Regions from separate parts of the Bacillus sp. GB_SG_008 genome, predicted to be linked through region 1. Evidence: riboswitches for the same ligand, from Rfam matches in the RefSeq annotation. Region 1 holds a riboswitch; each other region holds the start of a gene.
The links. Region 1 has a riboswitch for S-adenosylmethionine ahead of ACTDJC_RS05410 (bifunctional O-acetylhomoserine aminocarboxypropyltransferase/cysteine synthase). Riboswitches for the same ligand answer to the same signal wherever they lie in the genome.
Positions count from the first base shown of each region.

Region 1 (6,096 bases):
GGTAAACTTCCTGCACCTGGTCCGTAAAACATTGTTTCTCCTACCGCTTCGCCGTATACATATACGGCATTATATTCATTTTGAACAGCTGCAAGCGGGTGCGCATTTGGCAGCAGTGTTGGTTCTACTGTCACCTCTAACTTCTCACCATCACGCTTCGCTACGCCGATTAACTTAATTGTATAGCCTAAGCTCTTACTATATGTAATATCCTCCTCCGTAATGGATGTAATCCCTTTTACATTCACATCATGAAGTTCTACATTTGTAGAAAAGCCTAGTGTCGCTAAGATCGTCATCTTTCGAGCCGCATCTAACCCTTCAACGTCCGATGTTGGATCTGCTTCTGCAAATCCCAGTTGCTGTGCTTCATTTAACACGTCTTCGTATGCTCTCCCTTCGTCAGACATTTTTGTCAAAATAAAATTCGTTGTTCCGTTCACAATCCCCATCATTTTCGTAATCCGATCAGAAGAGAGACCTTCCACAATGCTTCGCAAAATCGGAATACCGCCTGCTACACTCGCTTCATAAAACAAATCAGCTTGATTTGCTTTTGCCACAGTAAGAAGTTCTGCACCGTGAAGTGCCATTAAATCTTTATTTGCTGTTACAACATGCTTTCCGTTTTGCAGCGCTTGTAAAATATATGCTTTCGCATCTTCTACACCGCCCATCACCTCAATAACAACATCAACATCTGGATTATTTATAATTTCATCTGGATTTTTCGTTAACAATGTAGGGGTTAATTGGACCTCACGTTCTTTTTCTATGTTTTGTACTAACACCTTTGCTACTTTGACAGGACAACCGATTTGATGCGCTAAACGATCTTGATGATCTTCAATAATACGCACCACACCGCTTCCTACAGTTCCAAGACCTAATAAGCCGACTCGAATTTCGTTCATAATATTGTCCACCCCTCTAAAAATTGTATTTAGGTGCCATTATATAAGGTAAAATTCAAAAAAACAATATATTTGGAACATTCCGAATAATAAAAGGCACTCCTTACAAAGAAAACGCTACCAAGTGTTGTATAGTTTCCTTTACAAAATATAAGGGGTTTCTTGATATACATAGTAATTTAGCCAATTTGAAAATAGTAGATTCCCATGGCTACGCCATTTTACCACTGGCTTTTCCAATGGATTGTCATGCCTAAAATAGTTTTTTGGAATAGCAATATCGAGCCCCTTTTGTTGATCACGCTCATATTCTTGCTTTAACGTCTCGCAGCTGTATTCACTATGGCCAAGAACAAAAATATGCTTTTCGTCTTTACTCATAACGAGATGAACACCAGCTTCTTCAGATGTCGCTAACATATCAAGTTCCTGCACTTTTTGAATATCCGATGCACGGACTTCTGTATGACGAGAATGCGGTGCAAAAAAGCTTTCATCAAAACCGCGTAACAATTTCACATGCTCCTGCTTCACTTCATGCTCAAACACACCAAACATCTTTTGCTGAAGCGGATGTTTCGGAACACCATAGTGATAATACAACCCCGCTTGTGCCCCCCAACAAACGTGAAGCGTCGATGTAACATGCTTCTTCGAATAGTCCATAATTTGCTTCAATTCTTCCCAATAATCTACCTCTTCAAAAGGAAGTGTTTCAACCGGAGCGCCAGTAATAATCAGTCCGTCAAATTTTTCCCCTTCAATATCCCGAAATGTTTTATAGAAGCTTGTTAAATGCTCCTGCGCCACATTTCTTGATGTATGAGATTCCATATGCAGTAAATGTACATCGAGCTGAAGCGGTGTATTTCCAATTAAACGAAGCAACTGCGTTTCAGTTTCTTGCTTTGTTGGCATTAAATTTAAAATAGCAATCTTCAAAGCACGGATATCTTGTGTTTCTGCTCGTTCTTTCGTCATCACGAAAATATTTTCATTTTGTAATACTTTACGAGCGGGTAAATCTTTAGCAACGATGATCGGCATACTGTTTTCCTCCAGAAAGGGCTTCTGCTAAATCAGCAATAATATCCGCCGCATCTTCAATACCAACCGATAACCGAATTAAATCAGGCGTTACACCGGCCAGATGCTGCTGCTCTTCAGTAAGCTGACGATGCGTCGTGCTTGCAGGATGAATCACACAAGTTCTTGCATCTGCCACGTGCGTCACCAATGCTGCGAGCTTCACATTTGCAATAAACTGCTTAGCGGATTCAATACCGCCTTTTACTCCAAACGTTAAAACACCGCTCGCACCTTTCGGTAAATATTTTTGTGCCAATGCATAATTTTCATTACCTTGAAGTCCTGGATAATTGACCCACTCAACGCGTTCATGCTGAGATAGCCACTGTGCAACAGCTAGTGCATTTTGACTATGACGCTCCATACGAAGATGCAATGTTTCTAAGCCAATATTGCTTACATACGCATTGAATGGACTCATACAATTTCCATAGTCTCTTAATAACTGTACACGAGCTTTCACAATGTATGCCGCCTGCCCAAATCTTTGGACGTAACTCACACCATGATAACTTGGATCTGGTTCAACAAATTCAGGAAACTTGCTCCAATCGAAATTACCGCCATCAATGACAATACCGCCAAGTGAACTTGCATGACCATCAATATATTTCGTTGTAGAATGAACGACAATGTTTGCACCATGTTCAAATGCATGACATAAATACGGCGTCGCTAACGTATTGTCGACGATAAATGGCACCTCAAGCTCTTTTGCTGCATCAGAAAGCTCTTTAAAATTAAGAACATTCATCGCTGGATTTCCAAGCGATTCTGCATACACAAGCTTTGTTTTCTCATTTGCGAGAGCAACAATTTCATCAGCGGCTAAATTTGGATTAAAGAAGGTAACCTCAATGCCAAGTTTCCGCAGACTAACTGCAAATAGATTAAATGTACCGCCGTATACTGTTGATGAGCAAAGTAGGTGATCGCCGCTGCCGCAAATATTTAATACCGCTAACATAATTGCAGCCTGCCCAGATGCAGTTGCAACCGCACCAACTCCGCCTTCTAACTCCGTCAGTTTCTGCTCAAACGCCGCAAGCGTTGGGTTACCAATACGGGTATAAATATAACCTTCTGCCTCTAAATTAAAAAGAGCTGCTAAATCGTCAGATGTATCGTATTTATACGTCGTACTTTGATAAAGCGGCAAAACACGCGGTTCACCATTTTTCGGCGTATAACCACCTTGTACACAAATTGTGCCTTTTCCCCTTGTATCACTCATTCCTCAATCCCCTTTCTTTCTTAACATAAAAAAAGCTGCTTCTTTCCTAAATAAGAAAGAAGCAGCTTAGATAAACGCTCGACATGTCGCCTTTCTTATCGTTCAGGAAATACCTGCAGGATTTGGCACAATTCCGTTTTACGGCTGTTGCCAAGGTTTCGTAGGGCCCGGTCCCTCCACCTATTCTTGATAAGACTTATGCAATTACCGTTGATTTTATAGCAAATATTTCCTAGTGTCAATTATTTTTCTGAATCTTTGTAAAAATAACAACAATCCGTTTGTTCATTCTCAAACTTTAAATTATATTAAAAAAACATTGATATTCTATACTAAAAACAAAAAAAACGTTTCAAAAACTTTACTTACTATGTAAAATTAAAGAGTTATACTTAATTTTAGCAAGCATCAAAATATATGTATAAACATGATTAAAATTATGACTAGTTCAGGGTTTCATACAATAATGATGCTGATTTTTGTAATATACTTTGAATAAGTAGCTCTTTAAAAAAGATAATATTCATATTGAATGAGTTATCCAATTATTTTCGTATCAGAATCTCTAACTTTTTCATAATAGGATGTAACATAAAGGAGGCATAAAAAATGGCTACTAGGAGAAACATGCACTATTTACTCATCATGTACGGTATATTTCTAGGTGCTATAGTTGGTGCTATAGTCTGGTTATTTTTAGTTATCACAAATGTTGGAATCCAGTTTATTTGGGAATATTTACCTAAAGAATTAGGATCACCCTCTTATTACACAATTTGTGTAACAGTAATTGGTGGTGTTCTTGTCGGACTGACACAGAAGTATTTCGGTACATATCCTCGTTTAATGCCAGAGACCATGGCTGAATATCAGAAAACAGGTAGAATCGAGTACCATTTTGTGCATAAAGCTACGTTAACAGCTATTATTGTTTTAGTATTTGGCGCAAGCTTAGGACCGGAAGCAGCACTTGTTGGGATTATAGGTGGGCTTTGTACGTGGGTTGGTGATCGCTTTAAATTTACTTTAAAAGGAATGCACGAACTAACAGAATTTGGGATTGGCGCTGCTTTAAGTGTTATTTTTAATGCACCACTATTCGGTTATTTAGCTCCAAGAGAACATGAGGATACACAACTCACTGAAAATTTTAAAGGGAAAAAGACTATTGTATATCTCGCTACTACTTTTGCTGGTTTTACTGTTTATTTATTTCTCAGTCAGTTCGATAATCGAGGATCCTTTATTGTTAATTTCGGAGAAGGATCTTTTGCACTCCATGAATGGATTGCCTTTCTCCCTCTTATTTTTATAGGTGTTGGGGTGGGATACTGTTATTTCCAATTCGAACATATATTAGAAAAAATAGTACATCCTTTTCAAGAATATAAGCTAACATTAGCGATTATAGGTGGTATCCTTTTAGGGATTGCAGGAACTATACTTCCGTATACACTGTTTTCAGGAGAACACCAATTAAAAGACTTAGTAAATGAATGGACAGGAATATCATTTGGGATACTGGCTCTTTCAGGGATTTTAAAGTTGTGTATAACCGCGGTTTGTTTAACTACAGGTTGGCGTGGCGGACATATTTTTCCAATTGTATTTTCTGGTGCAAGTATTGGCTATGCTATAGCAACTCTCATACCGTCATTAGATCCAGTTGCTTGTGTAGCTATTGTAACGACAGCTATTTCAAGCTATGCAGTACGAAAACCAATCGCTATGACATTATTATTACTCATGTTCTTCCCAATTAATTTATTGTTACCAATGATTGGAGCTGCAATGATCGGTAATGTATTTCCACTTCCGAATCATAATAAGAATGAACAAGAAGAACTGGTACAAAAATAAAATAATAAAATAAAGTGAAACTCCCAGCAGTGGGGGTTTTCTTCATTCCCCACTGATTATTAGTTGAACCAATCGGGCTTTTACGGGCAGTTTATCTCCCACCTATCTTCTTTGTTTTCACCGAATTTTGAGGTGGGAGTATTACTGCCCACGAATAGCGGGATAAAAAAACAGTACCGGCACTTTTATAGTGTTGGTACTGCTCTATTAAATAGCATTTGTTTTGTTAATTAGAACGCACTTGCTACTTTAACAGCTTTTTCAAGACCTGCTGCAATAATTTCTTCTGCTGTTAAATCCTCTACCAGCCTTAAATGTGTCGTTAATCATATCTACTCCTACATACAATATTTTCATTTCTCATTGTATCAAATTCAGTCTCTTCTAAAACATGCAAGTAACTTTTTCACTTTGTAGTTATTCATAACATTGATATAATGGATAAAAATGTAGTTTTCATTATATTACTTGAGGGGGCTTTCACAATGACATTAAACAAAGCACTTACAATTGCTGGATCTGATACAAGCGGCGGCGCTGGTATGCAAGCAGACTTAAAAACATTCCAAGAGCTTGGGGTATATGGTATGACAGCTCTTACAACAATCGTAACAATGGATCCACATAACGGTTGGGCACATAATGTGTTCCCAATTCCAGCGTCTACATTGAAACCACAATTAGAAACGACAATTGAAGGCGTTGGCGTTGATGCATTAAAAACAGGTATGCTTGGATCTGTTGAAATTATTGAACTTGTTGCTGAAACAATTGAGAAACATAATCTACAAAACGTAGTAGTAGACCCTGTTATGGTATGTAAAGGGGCAGACGAGGCGCTTCACCCGGAAACGAACGAATGCTTACGCGATGTGCTTGTTCCAAAAGCATTGATTGTAACACCAAATTTATTTGAAGCGTATCAACTAAGCGGTGTAAAAATTAACTCACTTGAAGATATGAAGCAAGCTGCTGAAAAAATCCATGCTTTAGGTACAA
Region 1 covers NZ_JBPZSK010000002.1:76,222-82,317, reverse strand. The annotation lists gene ACTDJC_RS05420 (homoserine dehydrogenase) at 1-914, opposite strand, end outside; gene metA (homoserine O-acetyltransferase MetA) at 1,056-1,961, opposite strand; gene ACTDJC_RS05410 (bifunctional O-acetylhomoserine aminocarboxypropyltransferase/cysteine synthase) at 1,942-3,237, opposite strand; SAM riboswitch class I at 3,330-3,433, opposite strand; gene ACTDJC_RS05405 (chloride channel protein) at 3,847-5,097, shown strand; gene pdxK (pyridoxine/pyridoxal/pyridoxamine kinase) at 5,583-6,096, shown strand, end outside.

Region 2 (6,096 bases), on a different contig from region 1:
TTTATTCACGATCTTCATTTATTAATTGATACACCAGAAGAAATACGATTGCAATTAGAGAGATCTCACATTTCAAAAGTAGAAGCCGGGATTTACTCACATTGGCATCCTGATCATACGATGGGCCGGAGAATTTGGGAAACGATGGCGTTTGAAACGAACAAAGCTTGGGCTACTACTGTGTATGTACCAGAGCAAGTAGCAGAAGATATGAAAAAATTTCTAGGATCGTGGGATCATCTGCAATTTATGCAGCAACAAGGATGGATTGATTTAATCGTATTACGAGATGAGCAATCTTTCGTGAAAAATAAAGTGAAAGTTACTCCGTTTCGTTTACATGAACAATATGTGTATGCGTTTTTATTAGAAGAAAAAGAAAAGCGGGTATTGATTGCAATGGATGAATTATATAAATGGGAACCACCCGCTCACCTAATTGGTAATTTAGATGTAGCTATTTTGCCGATGGGAATCGTCGAGTTTGATTGGAAGAAGAAAGAGCAAATAAGAGACCGTGCTTTTATTGAACGTATACGCGAGGCGACGTTTGAAGATACGCTAGAAGTAGCGAAGCAATTACAAGCAAAACATACAATCATTACGCACATTGAAGAAGTAGATAATCTTGGATATGACGAACTGAAAGAAATCGAAGCTGAATTGCGGGCAGAAGGTATGAATATAACGTTTGCTTACGATACGATGCAGATTGAAGTGTAGAGGGGCAAAATACATGGCTACATCAAAAGGAAATCTCTATGGAAACTTATTTTACTGGTGATGGGAGAGAAAGAATATATGATGTCACTTCCAATTCTAAAAGCTAATAATCAAGATGTGAGCGTTATTTTAAAGCATTCTGCAGCTGGGGTATATGAAAGTACTGGTAAGACAGTTAACCCTTCGAAAGAAAAGGTATATGCAATGTTTACCGCTATACTGGAAAAAGGGGGATATTATCTAGTAGCCAAAGAAGAGGATCAAATACAAGGATGGATTCTTCTTGGTCAAAATAGAGATTACTTTACAGATGCAATCCATGGATTTATCTATGATTTATTTGTCTTACCTGAATATCGTGGAAAAGGACTATCTAAGATACTTATCCAGCACGGAATTGAGGAGTTAAAATTAAAGGGCTATGAAGAAATAGGTTTAAATGTATTTGCATCGAATACGGCGAAAGAATTATATAAAAGATTAGGTTTTAAAGAAACACAAATTTTAATGAAATTATCCGTTTAATAGATTTAAAGCTAAATGAATTTTCTTCATCTAGCTCTCTTATTTCTCCTAACGGAAAGTATTTGTTTTGAGTCTATAATTATTTTCTACCTATAAATCGCTTCTATGCATGACCAGATTTAACCTTTTTTAAGAGATAACGACCTCTTCTACATACGTAAGCGCATGCTCAAAGTCCGCAATTAAATCGTCTGCGTTTTCTAATCCAACAGATAAGCGTAGCAGTGAATTTGAAATCCCTCGTTTTTCACGTTCTGCTTGTGACATCGCAGCGTGTGACATTTTTGCTGGATACGAAAGAATCGATTCAACAGCTCCTAAACTAACAGCGAATACGGGAAGCTGAATATGTGCTAGAAATTGGCGTAATGCATGTTCAGATTCTAGTGTAAAGGAAAGGACAGCTCCTGCTGATTTTGCCTGAGCGTGCTGTGTTTCATATCCGGCGTGGGACAGTAATCCAGGATAGTAGATATCTTTAATTTTTGGATGCCCTTGCAAATAGCAGGCAATTTTTTCAGCGCTTCGTGAAGAGTGCTCTAAGCGAACGTGCAATGTTTTTAAGCCGCGAAGGACGAGGGAACAATCTTGCGGTCCTAATATAGCTCCAAAAGAATTTTGTAAAAAGCCAACTTTCTTTGCAAGTTCTTCATCTTTTACGACTGCCAATCCGGCGGTAACATCGCTATGACCTGCAAGGAATTTTGTTGCACTATGGAGAACAATATCAGCCCCAAGTTCTAACGGTTGTTGAAATAGTGGTGTTAAAAATGTATTATCAACAAAAGTGAGCGCTCCAACAGATTTGGCAAGCTCACAAACAGCTTTAATATCTGTCACTTTTAATAATGGATTTGATGGTGTTTCAACATAAAAAACTTTTGTATTCGGCTGAATAGTGCGTTCTACTTCTTCTAAATTTGTCATGTCAACGAATGTGTGAGAAACGCCGTATCGAGAGAGAACTTCAGTTACAATTCGATATGTACCTCCGTATACGTCTTCAGAAATAAGAACATGGTCTCCTTGTGATAAAAGAAGAAAAGCTGTTGAAATAGCAGCCATGCCAGATGAGAACGCAAACCCTTTGCTCCCGCCTTCTAGTAAAGCAATTATTTCCTCGAGAGCTTCGCGCGTTGGATTTCCAGAGCGACTATAATCATATTTTCCAAATGCATCTACATCAAATTGATGAAATGTGGATGTGTTATAAACAGGAACATTGACAGCTCCTGTTTGTTTGTCATGCTTAAAACGATTATGAAGTAAAAGCGTATCTAGTGAATAACTCATATTCTCACTCCTTCTTTTACTTGTTTAAGTGCTTGCTGTAAGTCTTGAATTAAATCATCTTGATTCTCAATTCCTACAGAGAAGCGGAGCAGACGATTACAAACGCCGCGGGCAGTGCGAATGTCTTCTGGTATATCGGCATGCGTTTGTGTTGCTGGGTATGTAATGAAGCTTTCTACGCCGCCAAGGCTTTCTGCAAACGTAATAAGAGACAGAGATTGTAAGAATGGATCAATCCATGCTTCTTTTTTCAGTTTAAAAGAGATCATACCGCCTTTTCCCGGATAAAACACATCGGTTATAGATTCTTCCCCTTGTAAATAGGCAACAATTGCTTTTGCGTTTTCTTCATGCTGCTTCATGCGCAGTGCTAATGTTTTCATGCCGCGTATTAAAAGCCAAGAATCAAATGGGCTTAACACAGCTCCAGATGCATTATGATAGTGGGCAAGTTCCTCGCATAGTTTTGCACCTTTAGCAACGACAAGTCCGCTTAACACATCGTTATGACCTCCTAAATATTTTGTAGCACTATGCAGGACAATGTCCGCTCCAGTTGTTATTGGTTGTTGTAAATACGGCGTGTAGAATGTGTTATCAACAATAAGAAGCAAGTTGTGCCGTTTTGCAACGGTAGCAACTGCTGCGATGTCCGTTACTTGCATAAGCGGGTTTGTTGGTGTTTCGATGAAAATTGCTTTTGTATTTGGTGAAATTGCTTTTTCAATTTCTTGTATATGCTGCGTATCTACGTATCTACATCGCACATCCCATTTTTGTTCGTGCTCTGTAAATAAACGATATGTTCCGCCGTATAGATCTTCAGAGACAATAAGTTCGTCACCAGACCGGAATAGTGAAAGGACAAGAAGAACAGCAGCCATTCCTGAGCTACAGGCATAGCCTTGCTCTCCTTGCTCTAAGTCAGCGATTGCGCGCTCTAATAGAAGACGTGTTGGGTTTCCTGTTCGGGAATAATCAAACCCTGTTGACTTTCCAATTCCTTCGTGGCGGTACGCAGTGGAGAAGTAAACGGGTGGATTGACTGTTCCTGTTGTTGTTTCACTGCGATTTCCAATTTGGGCAAGCTTCGTTTCAATTGTAGACATAATAGAATTCCTCCTTATACAAAATAAAAAAGCCTTCTAAGAAGAAGGCTTATATATGACGAATATAGTCTTCTTCTTATCTGTCAAATCAGTTCTCAATTTGCTGGAATTAGCACCTTATTAACAAATAAAAAGCTTGTTAATGGTTGCTGAGGCGTCAATGGGCCAGTCCCTCTACCTCTCTCGATAAGAATTCGAAATATGAAGTTTTTTATTATGTTTTTTACTTTACAACAAATTTAGAAAGAAGCGCAAGTATATTTTGAATAATTTTATTTTTCTTTATTTTCGTTGACTTTCTCACTTTAACATGCTAAATTAATGAAAAAATTAACAAAGATTGTTAATGAGTGAACGGATGATGTTTACTTTTAGCATTCACAATAGAATGAAACTCTTATCAAGAGTGGTGGAGGGAAAGGCCCTGTGAAACCCAGCAACCTTCAAACAACATGTTTGAGACGGTGCTAAGACCTGCAGAACAAATTGTTCTGAATGATGAGAGGAGGATGAAATGCTGTCCCCCTCTTCATTGAGAAGAGGGGGTTTTTTATATTAGAAAGAAGAGAGGGAGATATGTGAAATTACTAGATTTATTGCAAAGAGGAATTGTTATTGGGGACGGGGCAATGGGAACATTGTTGCACTCTCATGGTTTACAAAGCTGCTTTGAAGAGTTGAATTTATCTGAACCGGAGCGGATTATTTCGATTCATAAACAATATGTTGCAGCCGGAGCAGATGTTATTCAAACAAATACATACGGAGCAAATGAAGGAAAACTTCGCATGTATGGATTGGAGGATCGCGTAAGAAAAATTAATCGTGCCGCTGTAAGACATGCAAAAGCAGCTGTGACAGAAAAGAATGCAATTGTTGGAACAATCGGTGGTATGAAACACATTGGAGCAGTTACAACGACTGATATGGAACGAGAATTTATGCTCTTAGAGCAAGCAAATGCCTTACTAGAGGAAAATGTTGATGGGCTATTATTAGAAACCTTTTATGATGAATTTGAATTGCTTCATGCAGTGAAAGTATTACGAAAGCAAACAAACGTCCCTCTTATTGCACAGCTTGCTCTTCACGAAGCTGGTACAACTCAAAATGGAAATAGTGTAGATGGTGTATTGAAGCGGCTTATAGAGTATGGTGCAAATGTGGTCGGATTAAATTGTCAATTAGGGCCGCTTCATATGATCGAATCTTTTAAAACAATAGCAATTCCTGAATATGGTTATTTATCTGCATATCCAAATGCCGGTCTTCCTAAATATGTAGAAGGTCGTTATGTATATGAAGGAAGCCCTGCTTATTTTGAAGAGATGGCGCCAGAATTTATTAAGCAAGGAGTTAGGTTACTTGGTGGTTGTTGCGGTACAACCCCTGCTCATATCGAAGCAATGAAGCGGGCACTTGAAAATGAGCGTCCTGTAACAGCTAAAGAAGTTGTAAAGCGTGCAGAAGTAATAGCAACGAAGCGTGTAAATACAGTGGATCGAATTACATTAGCAGAAAAAGCGAAGAAAGAAACGACAGTGATTGTTGAGCTTGATCCGCCAAAAACTTTGGATACGCAGCGTTTTTTTGAAGGAGCAAAAGCGTTGAAGCGTGCGGGAGCAGATGCTATTACGTTAGCAGATAATTCTTTAGCATCACCTCGTGTATCAAATATGGCGATGGGTGCGTTATTAACAAAGCATGATATTCCTGTACTGACCCATTTAACGTGCCGTGATCATAATGTAATCGGGCTGCAGTCTCATTTACTTGGATTAGCAGCGCTCGGTATGGAGGAAGTATTGGCATTAACAGGGGATCCAGCACGTGTTGGTGATTTTCCAGGTGCAACATCTGTATATGACCTTTCTTCTGTAGAGCTCATTAAAATGATTAAAGAAATGAACAATGGGCGTTCTATTTTAGGGAAATCAATTGGAGCAGCTACTCATTTTTCAGTAGGTGGAGCCTTTAATCCGAATGTAAGGCATATAGAAGCAGCTGTAAAACGTATGGAGAAAAAAATTGCAGCTGGTGCCGAGTATTTTTTAACGCAGCCCATTTATGATGCGGCAGTCATTCGAAACGTATATGAAGCAACGAAGCATATTGAGCAGCCAATTTTTATTGGCATTATGCCACTTGTAAGTAAACGAAATGCAGATTTTCTACATTTTGAAGTACCAGGTATTACTCTTCCAGAAGAAGTGAGAAGACGTATGGACGGGCATAGAACGTCAGAAGAAGCAGTGGCAGAAGGAATTTTTATATCTCAAGAGTTAATTGATGTTGCGATGGAATTATTTAACGGTATTTATTTAATTACACCATTTTTAAAGTACGAAGTGACAGAAGCGCTTGTTAGGTATATTCAAGCGAAGAAAGAGCAGAAAGAAGGAATAAATGTATGAGACCAATCGAGGAAAGATTGCAGCAAGAAATT
Region 2 covers NZ_JBPZSK010000001.1:516,317-522,412, forward strand. The annotation lists gene ACTDJC_RS02535 (MBL fold metallo-hydrolase) at 1-723, shown strand, start outside; gene ACTDJC_RS02540 (GNAT family N-acetyltransferase) at 802-1,248, shown strand; gene metC (cystathionine beta-lyase) at 1,378-2,541, opposite strand; gene ACTDJC_RS02550 (methionine biosynthesis PLP-dependent protein) at 2,538-3,650, opposite strand; SAM riboswitch class I at 3,724-3,843, opposite strand; SAM riboswitch class I at 4,045-4,155, shown strand; gene ACTDJC_RS02555 (bifunctional homocysteine S-methyltransferase/methylenetetrahydrofolate reductase) at 4,229-6,064, shown strand; gene metH (methionine synthase) at 6,061-6,096, shown strand, end outside.
Region 2: it holds a riboswitch for S-adenosylmethionine, as region 1 does, so the genes downstream of both, ACTDJC_RS02550 (methionine biosynthesis PLP-dependent protein) here and ACTDJC_RS05410 (bifunctional O-acetylhomoserine aminocarboxypropyltransferase/cysteine synthase) in region 1, are expected to answer to the same signal.

Region 3 (6,096 bases), on a different contig from region 1:
ATAAATTTTAAAGGGGTTGAACGAAATGATTGTTGTAACAACGGAAAGTGTGCCAGGTTACGAAGTAAAAAAGACGTTAGGAACTGTGTTTGGATTAACGGTACGGGCAAGAGGCTTAGGAAAAGATATTATGGCTGCATTCAAAGGTTTATTTGGCGGAGAGATTTCACAGTATACAGAAATGCTTGAGGATGCAAGAAAATATGCGTTAGATCGTATGATTGAAAATGCTGCAGCGATGGGAGCGAATGCAATTATTATGGTTCGTTTTGATTCAGGCAGTCTTAGTCATAATATGAGTGAAATTGTAGCATATGGTACAGCTGTTATTGTAGAAACGGTTGAATAGTATGTGGAAAGGCATTTTCATATATTTCTGTGTACAGGTGATTATTTTTCTTATTATTTTAATGATTGCTAAAAGAAAAGATAAAAGATTACAAGATAATCATGGCACAGAAGTACCAAATGGGTATTTGTTTACAGGGGAAATATATTTTGATCCAATTACGAGAGAGAAATATGAAGTATACTATAACGAAATGAACGGAAAAAGGTTTCATAAAAAATGTTAGTTTATCCCGCATTAACGGGCAGTAAGACCCCCACCTCAAGATTGAGAGAGAAGCGAGGAAGATAGGTGGGGGATAACTGCCCGTAAAAGCCCGATTGGTTCAACTAACCCTCAGTGAAAAAAGCACTCACTGAGGGAAGTTTCACTTTATTGTTATATGGAATCAATAGAAATAACTTTCACTATATAAAAGCAGCTCTTTTAGACGGAAGCTAAAAGAGCTGCTTTGCTTTTGTTTACCTTATTAACGTGCAGTAACTCCTCAGATTAAGATTTAAGGGAAATGAAGAGTATATAGGAGTAACCGCCCGTAAAAGCCTGATTGGTTTAACTAACCTTCTGGGAAAAAATCGTTCCCAGAAGGAAGTTTCACTTTATTTTGGCATTTTATATTCTTTTTTCGTTCCATCTGTAAAGACAACTTTTAAGTCGAATTTTTGATAATCTTTATCGAGTTGGAATACATCTACTACTTGATCAACGACATCTTGGTCTTTTGTGTCCTTATCGAATTTAAGCTGTTGTAAGAGTGGAGCCAATTTATTCATTGCTTCATCTCCAGCCAACCTTTCATTTGTTTTACTATCGTCTACTTTTGCTTCTGGTTTGTCAGTTGCTTTTTTCTGTTTATATTCTGCTTCGTAGTCTTTCTTTGTATCTTGATAAGTTGCCTTTAAATTGAATTCATTAAAACTTAACTTTAAATCTTGATTTACTGCATCTTTTGTTCCCTCTGTCGTTTTCTTATTAGTAGTTGTATCCTGTTTTGTTGTTGTACATCCTGTCATTGCAGGTACTAGCATGAATGCTAAAAGGATTGAAAATAAGATTCTCATGTTGTATGCCTCCTTATTATTTTTCAATAAAAGTTTTTCCAATTTTTATCTTTTTATGTAAGAGAAAAAAATTGTTTTTTACAATATTGAAAGTAAATTAAAAAGACAAAGGATAATTGCTGTGGTCGGATATAAGATATCTATATCATTGAAGAAAAATCAAACTGTAGTAAGAGGAAATGAAGGATAAAGAAAAAGGTATCCTTTGAGGGGATACCCTTTTTATGTTACTTCTCAATTCTTGCCCATTTGAAGTTTAATGGGCCCGCGAAATCAACTTCAACGATACCTTTTACATAAGAGCGCTGTAAATAAGATTTCCCGTTTTGATATAGAGGTGAGATTACTGCATCTTTAAATAAGATTTTTTCTGCTTGTTTTAAAGCTTCCCAGCGTGCTTTTTCGTCACCAGCAAGGTCTGTTTTTGCTTTTTGAATTAAATCGTCAAATTCTTTATTTGAATAATGATCCAAGTTGTATGGATTACCAGTTGTGAACAATTCTAAGAATGTAATTGGATCAGCAAAGTCTGGGCTCCAGCCGTCTATACCAATTTCGTAATTGCCTTGTAATAATAACGTTACTTGTTGTTTACGAGGCTGTGGTTTTAGTGTAACGGTTAAACCTTCTAAGTTTTTCTCAAGCTGCTCTTTTAAATACGCCCCTGTTTTCTTTGATAAATCCGTATCGTTTGTTAAAAGTTCTAGTGTAATTTTATCCGATCCGAGTTCTTGTTTTGCTTGTTTCCATAACTTTTGTGCTTCTTTAGTATTTTCCTTTGTTAAGTCTCCATTTTCAGTACGGAAGTCTTTTCCACTTGGCCCCTTTACAAAGTTCTTTGGAATAAGTGAGTAAGCAGGAAGAGAGCCGTCATTCAATAGAACATTTACGAAGGATTTTCTATCAATAGACTTATCAATTGCTTGACGAGCATTTACATTTTGTAACACTTTATTTTTTTCGTTCATGCGTAAAAATTGTACGCCGACAGCTGGGCGTTCTTTAAAATTAGAATCTTTACGGTATTTATCAACTAAATCAGATGTTAGAACAACACGATCCAGTTGTTTTGATTCATATAAATTTACTTCTGTGGATTTCTCTTTCACAATATTAAAATTAACTTCTTCTAGTTTCACAACATCTTTATCCCAATAGTTTGGATTCTTCTTGAATTGGAAGCTTTGTTCATGTTTCCAATTCTCTAATGTAAAGGCACCGTTATAAATTAATGTATTTGATTCTAAAGCGTATTTATCGCCTTGTGATTTAAAGAATTCTTCATTAATTGGTAAGAATGTCGGAAACGCAGTTAGGCTAATGAAGTAGGGAACAGGGCGATCTAATTCCACTTCTAATGTTTTATCGTCAATTGCTTTTACACCAAGTTGATCAGGTGAAAGTTCTTTGTTGTTAATCTTTTGCGCATTTTTAATATCAAAGAATAAAAATGCATATTCAGAAGTTGTGGCAGGATCAACAGCATGTCGCCAAGCGAATACGAAATCTTTCGCTGTAACAGGTGTCCCATTTGACCACTTAGAATCTCGTAAATGGAACGTATATTTTGTTTTATCTGCACTAACATCATGAGATTTTGCTACGCCAGGAACTGGTTTATTACCTTCTCCAAGATTGTATAAGCCTTCAAATACGTTTCTCATTACTTGCCCAGAATCGGTATCTGTTGCACGTGCTGAATCCATCGTACGAATTTCAGTAGCAGATGCTAAGTTTAGGATTTGTTTATCAGGTACTTTATCTTTTGCTTTTGCGGTACTTGCATTATCTTTGTAGCTACCGCATCCCGTTAATAATAAGCTTGCCCCTAAAACAGATGCGACAGCAGGTATAAATTTCTTTTTCATTTTAGTTCCTCCCTAAATTGTTTGTCTACTTTGTCTTAATATTTTGTTGGCCAACAATTATGAGGGAAAATAAAAATCCCTCTTTTCATATAAAAAAAGAGGGATTTAAGTGTTTATAACGTGCGCACATTTATAAACAAAGTCCCTCATTCTATCTTTCAAGCAAAATGCTTGCAGGAAGTGGCACAGTATTCGCAAGCGAACCTGTTGCCGAGGTTTCACAGGGCCAGTCCCTCAACCTCTCTTGATACAATGAGTAAACATAATAGACAAGTATTAATTTTTTATTTCTTTAACTATTCGAAATCTTACCATTAGAATGAATGGAGTGTCAATTAGGTAAGGTAAAATTCGTAATTTTCAGTTTTTGGAGACGAAAGAACATCAAGTATATACTTGATGTTCTCATGCATTAAAAATTAAAATTATCTGGGTCCGGCCCAACACGGTGATTCTCATTCAGAGATTGAATTGCTTTCATATCTTCAGCAGTTAATTCAAAGTCAAAGATATCTGCATTTTCAATAATACGATGCTCCTTTACGGATTTTGGAATCGTAACAACCTCATTTTGCAAATCCCAACGCAGGATTACTTGGGCAGTAGATTTATTATACTTTGCTGCAATTTCTTGTAAAGTTGGATGATTAAGAAGCTGACCTTGCATTAATGGTGACCATGCTTCTAATTGAATGCCATGCTCTTTACAAAAAGTATGCAGTTCTTCTTGAGTTAAGCGTGGGTGATATTCTACTTGGTTAATCATTGGTCTAATTTCCGCATCTTCTAGTACGTCTTGTAAATGGTGGACTTGGAAGTTACTAACACCAATAGAACGAACACGACCGTCTTTATAAAGCTTTTCTAATGCTTTCCACGTCTCTTTATATTTACCTTTTACAGGCCAATGTACTAAGTATAAATCTAAGTACTCTAAGCCAAGCTTTTGTAGACTTGTTTCGAACGCTTGTAGTGTAGATTCATAGCCTTGGTCGCTATTCCATACTTTTGATGTAATGAATAGTTCTTCGCGTGGAATACCGGATTCTTGAATTGCTTGTCCAACACCTTCTTCATTTTTATATATAGCCGCTGTATCAATGCTACGGTATCCGTTCTTGATAGCTGCTTTTACAGAATCAATAACCTCTGAGCCGTCTTCTACTTTAAAGACACCTAAACCAAACCATGGCATTTTCACACCGTTATGTAAAGTTGTGCAATCTTGTAAGCTCGTTAATTTCATGTTAATTACCCCTCGCTTTTTTATTTGTTGCTTCAATTGCTTGGTGAATGACCTTTGAGAAATTATACTCATATAAAACTTTTAGACCTTCTGCAGTTGAACCACCTGGCGTTGTCACTTGTTCACGCAGCATAGCTGGATCTTGTTCTTGTTCGAGCATAGCAGCAGAACCAGCAATCATTTGAATGACAAGATGTTTTGCTGTTGCTTCATTAATCCCATAACTTTTTGTTGCTTCAATTAGACCTTCAGCAAAGTGGTAAAGAAAGGCTGGTGCACTGCCAGTAACAGCAGTTAGTTGGTGAATTTCTTCTTCTGTGCAGAGTTGTGATGTACCAATGCCTTTTAAAAGAAGTTGCAGTGTTTCTTGCTGTTCTTCATTTACGGAATGTCCCATTGTATATAAGGAGATAGACTGTCCGATCGTCGCAGCTGTATTTGGCATAATCCAGGCAACTGGTGTACCTTGAGGAAGTTTTTCTTCTAAGTAAGATGGGCCAATTCCAGCAGCAACGGTCACTACAAACTGATGAGCTAGAAGAGGAGATAATTCCGCTAATAACTGTTCATGTGCAGCTGGTGGCATTGCTAAAACGATGGTATCCACAGCTTTGATGTACTGTTTCCAATCATTTGTGGTCGATACGCCATATCGTTGCTCTAATTGCTTAAGTTTTTCTATATCGCTTCGATTGGATACAATAATTTCTTCGATGTATTCTTTACTCGTCTTAAGTAGACCAGTAAATATTGCTTCAGCCATACGGCCTGCACCAATAAATAAAATTCGTTGTTTTTTTTGCATATCCTTTAATCCTTCCTGTAGGAAATGTAGTAACAAAACGATAACATTGATGAAAGATAATTGTAAAAAGAAAAGACTTGCACGTAAAAAAATCCTAGTCTCAGAAAGTATCATTTCCGAAACTAGGATATATAATTAAGATTTTGTCATACCAAGAAGAACTGCACCGCCAATAATTAGTGCACTACCAAGTGCGATAAATACCATTTGGCGTTTTGTTTTCTTTTCACCTAAGAAGATAATTGCACCAAATGTTGAGATAATGATTCCAGTTTGGGATAACGAGAAACTTGTTGCAACACCAACTTTTGGTTGAGAAAGGAATAAGAATAAGTTACCTGTACCCCATAATAAACCAGATAAGATATTACGAACTGCATATTTATTGAAAGGTTTATGTTTAGCTGTTAGTATAACAGCTCCAACGAACATACCAACTGCTTGAGGTAAAATAGCAGCCCAACCATCAACGTTGTACCAACGAATAATGACTACATATACAAGGTAACCGAAGGTAGAAATAATTAGAGTAACGATTCCTTTTTTTAGTTGTCCAGGTGGCTGTGCATTTTCTTTATCATCTAAAGAAGTAAAAACAACACCAATCACAATTAAAAGGATTGCAATCGTTCCCAGAATAATTGTAGTAGTAGTTGCCCATTCATGAAATGCGATAACCCCAAAGATAGTAGTAGCTACAAGCTGCATACCTGTTGAAATTGTAACAGTTGTTGAAACACCCATTCTTTCCACTGTTTTTAATTGAT
Region 3 covers NZ_JBPZSK010000014.1:25,882-31,977, forward strand. The annotation lists gene ACTDJC_RS21480 (YbjQ family protein) at 26-349, shown strand; gene ACTDJC_RS21485 (hypothetical protein) at 351-575, shown strand; gene ACTDJC_RS21490 (YusW family protein) at 949-1,410, opposite strand; gene ACTDJC_RS21495 (ABC transporter substrate-binding protein) at 1,638-3,278, opposite strand; SAM riboswitch class I at 3,427-3,532, opposite strand; gene ACTDJC_RS21500 (aldo/keto reductase) at 3,691-4,524, opposite strand; gene proC (pyrroline-5-carboxylate reductase) at 4,526-5,329, opposite strand; gene ACTDJC_RS21510 (GRP family sugar transporter) at 5,465-6,096, opposite strand, start outside.
Region 3: it holds a riboswitch for S-adenosylmethionine, as region 1 does, so the genes downstream of both, ACTDJC_RS21495 (ABC transporter substrate-binding protein) here and ACTDJC_RS05410 (bifunctional O-acetylhomoserine aminocarboxypropyltransferase/cysteine synthase) in region 1, are expected to answer to the same signal.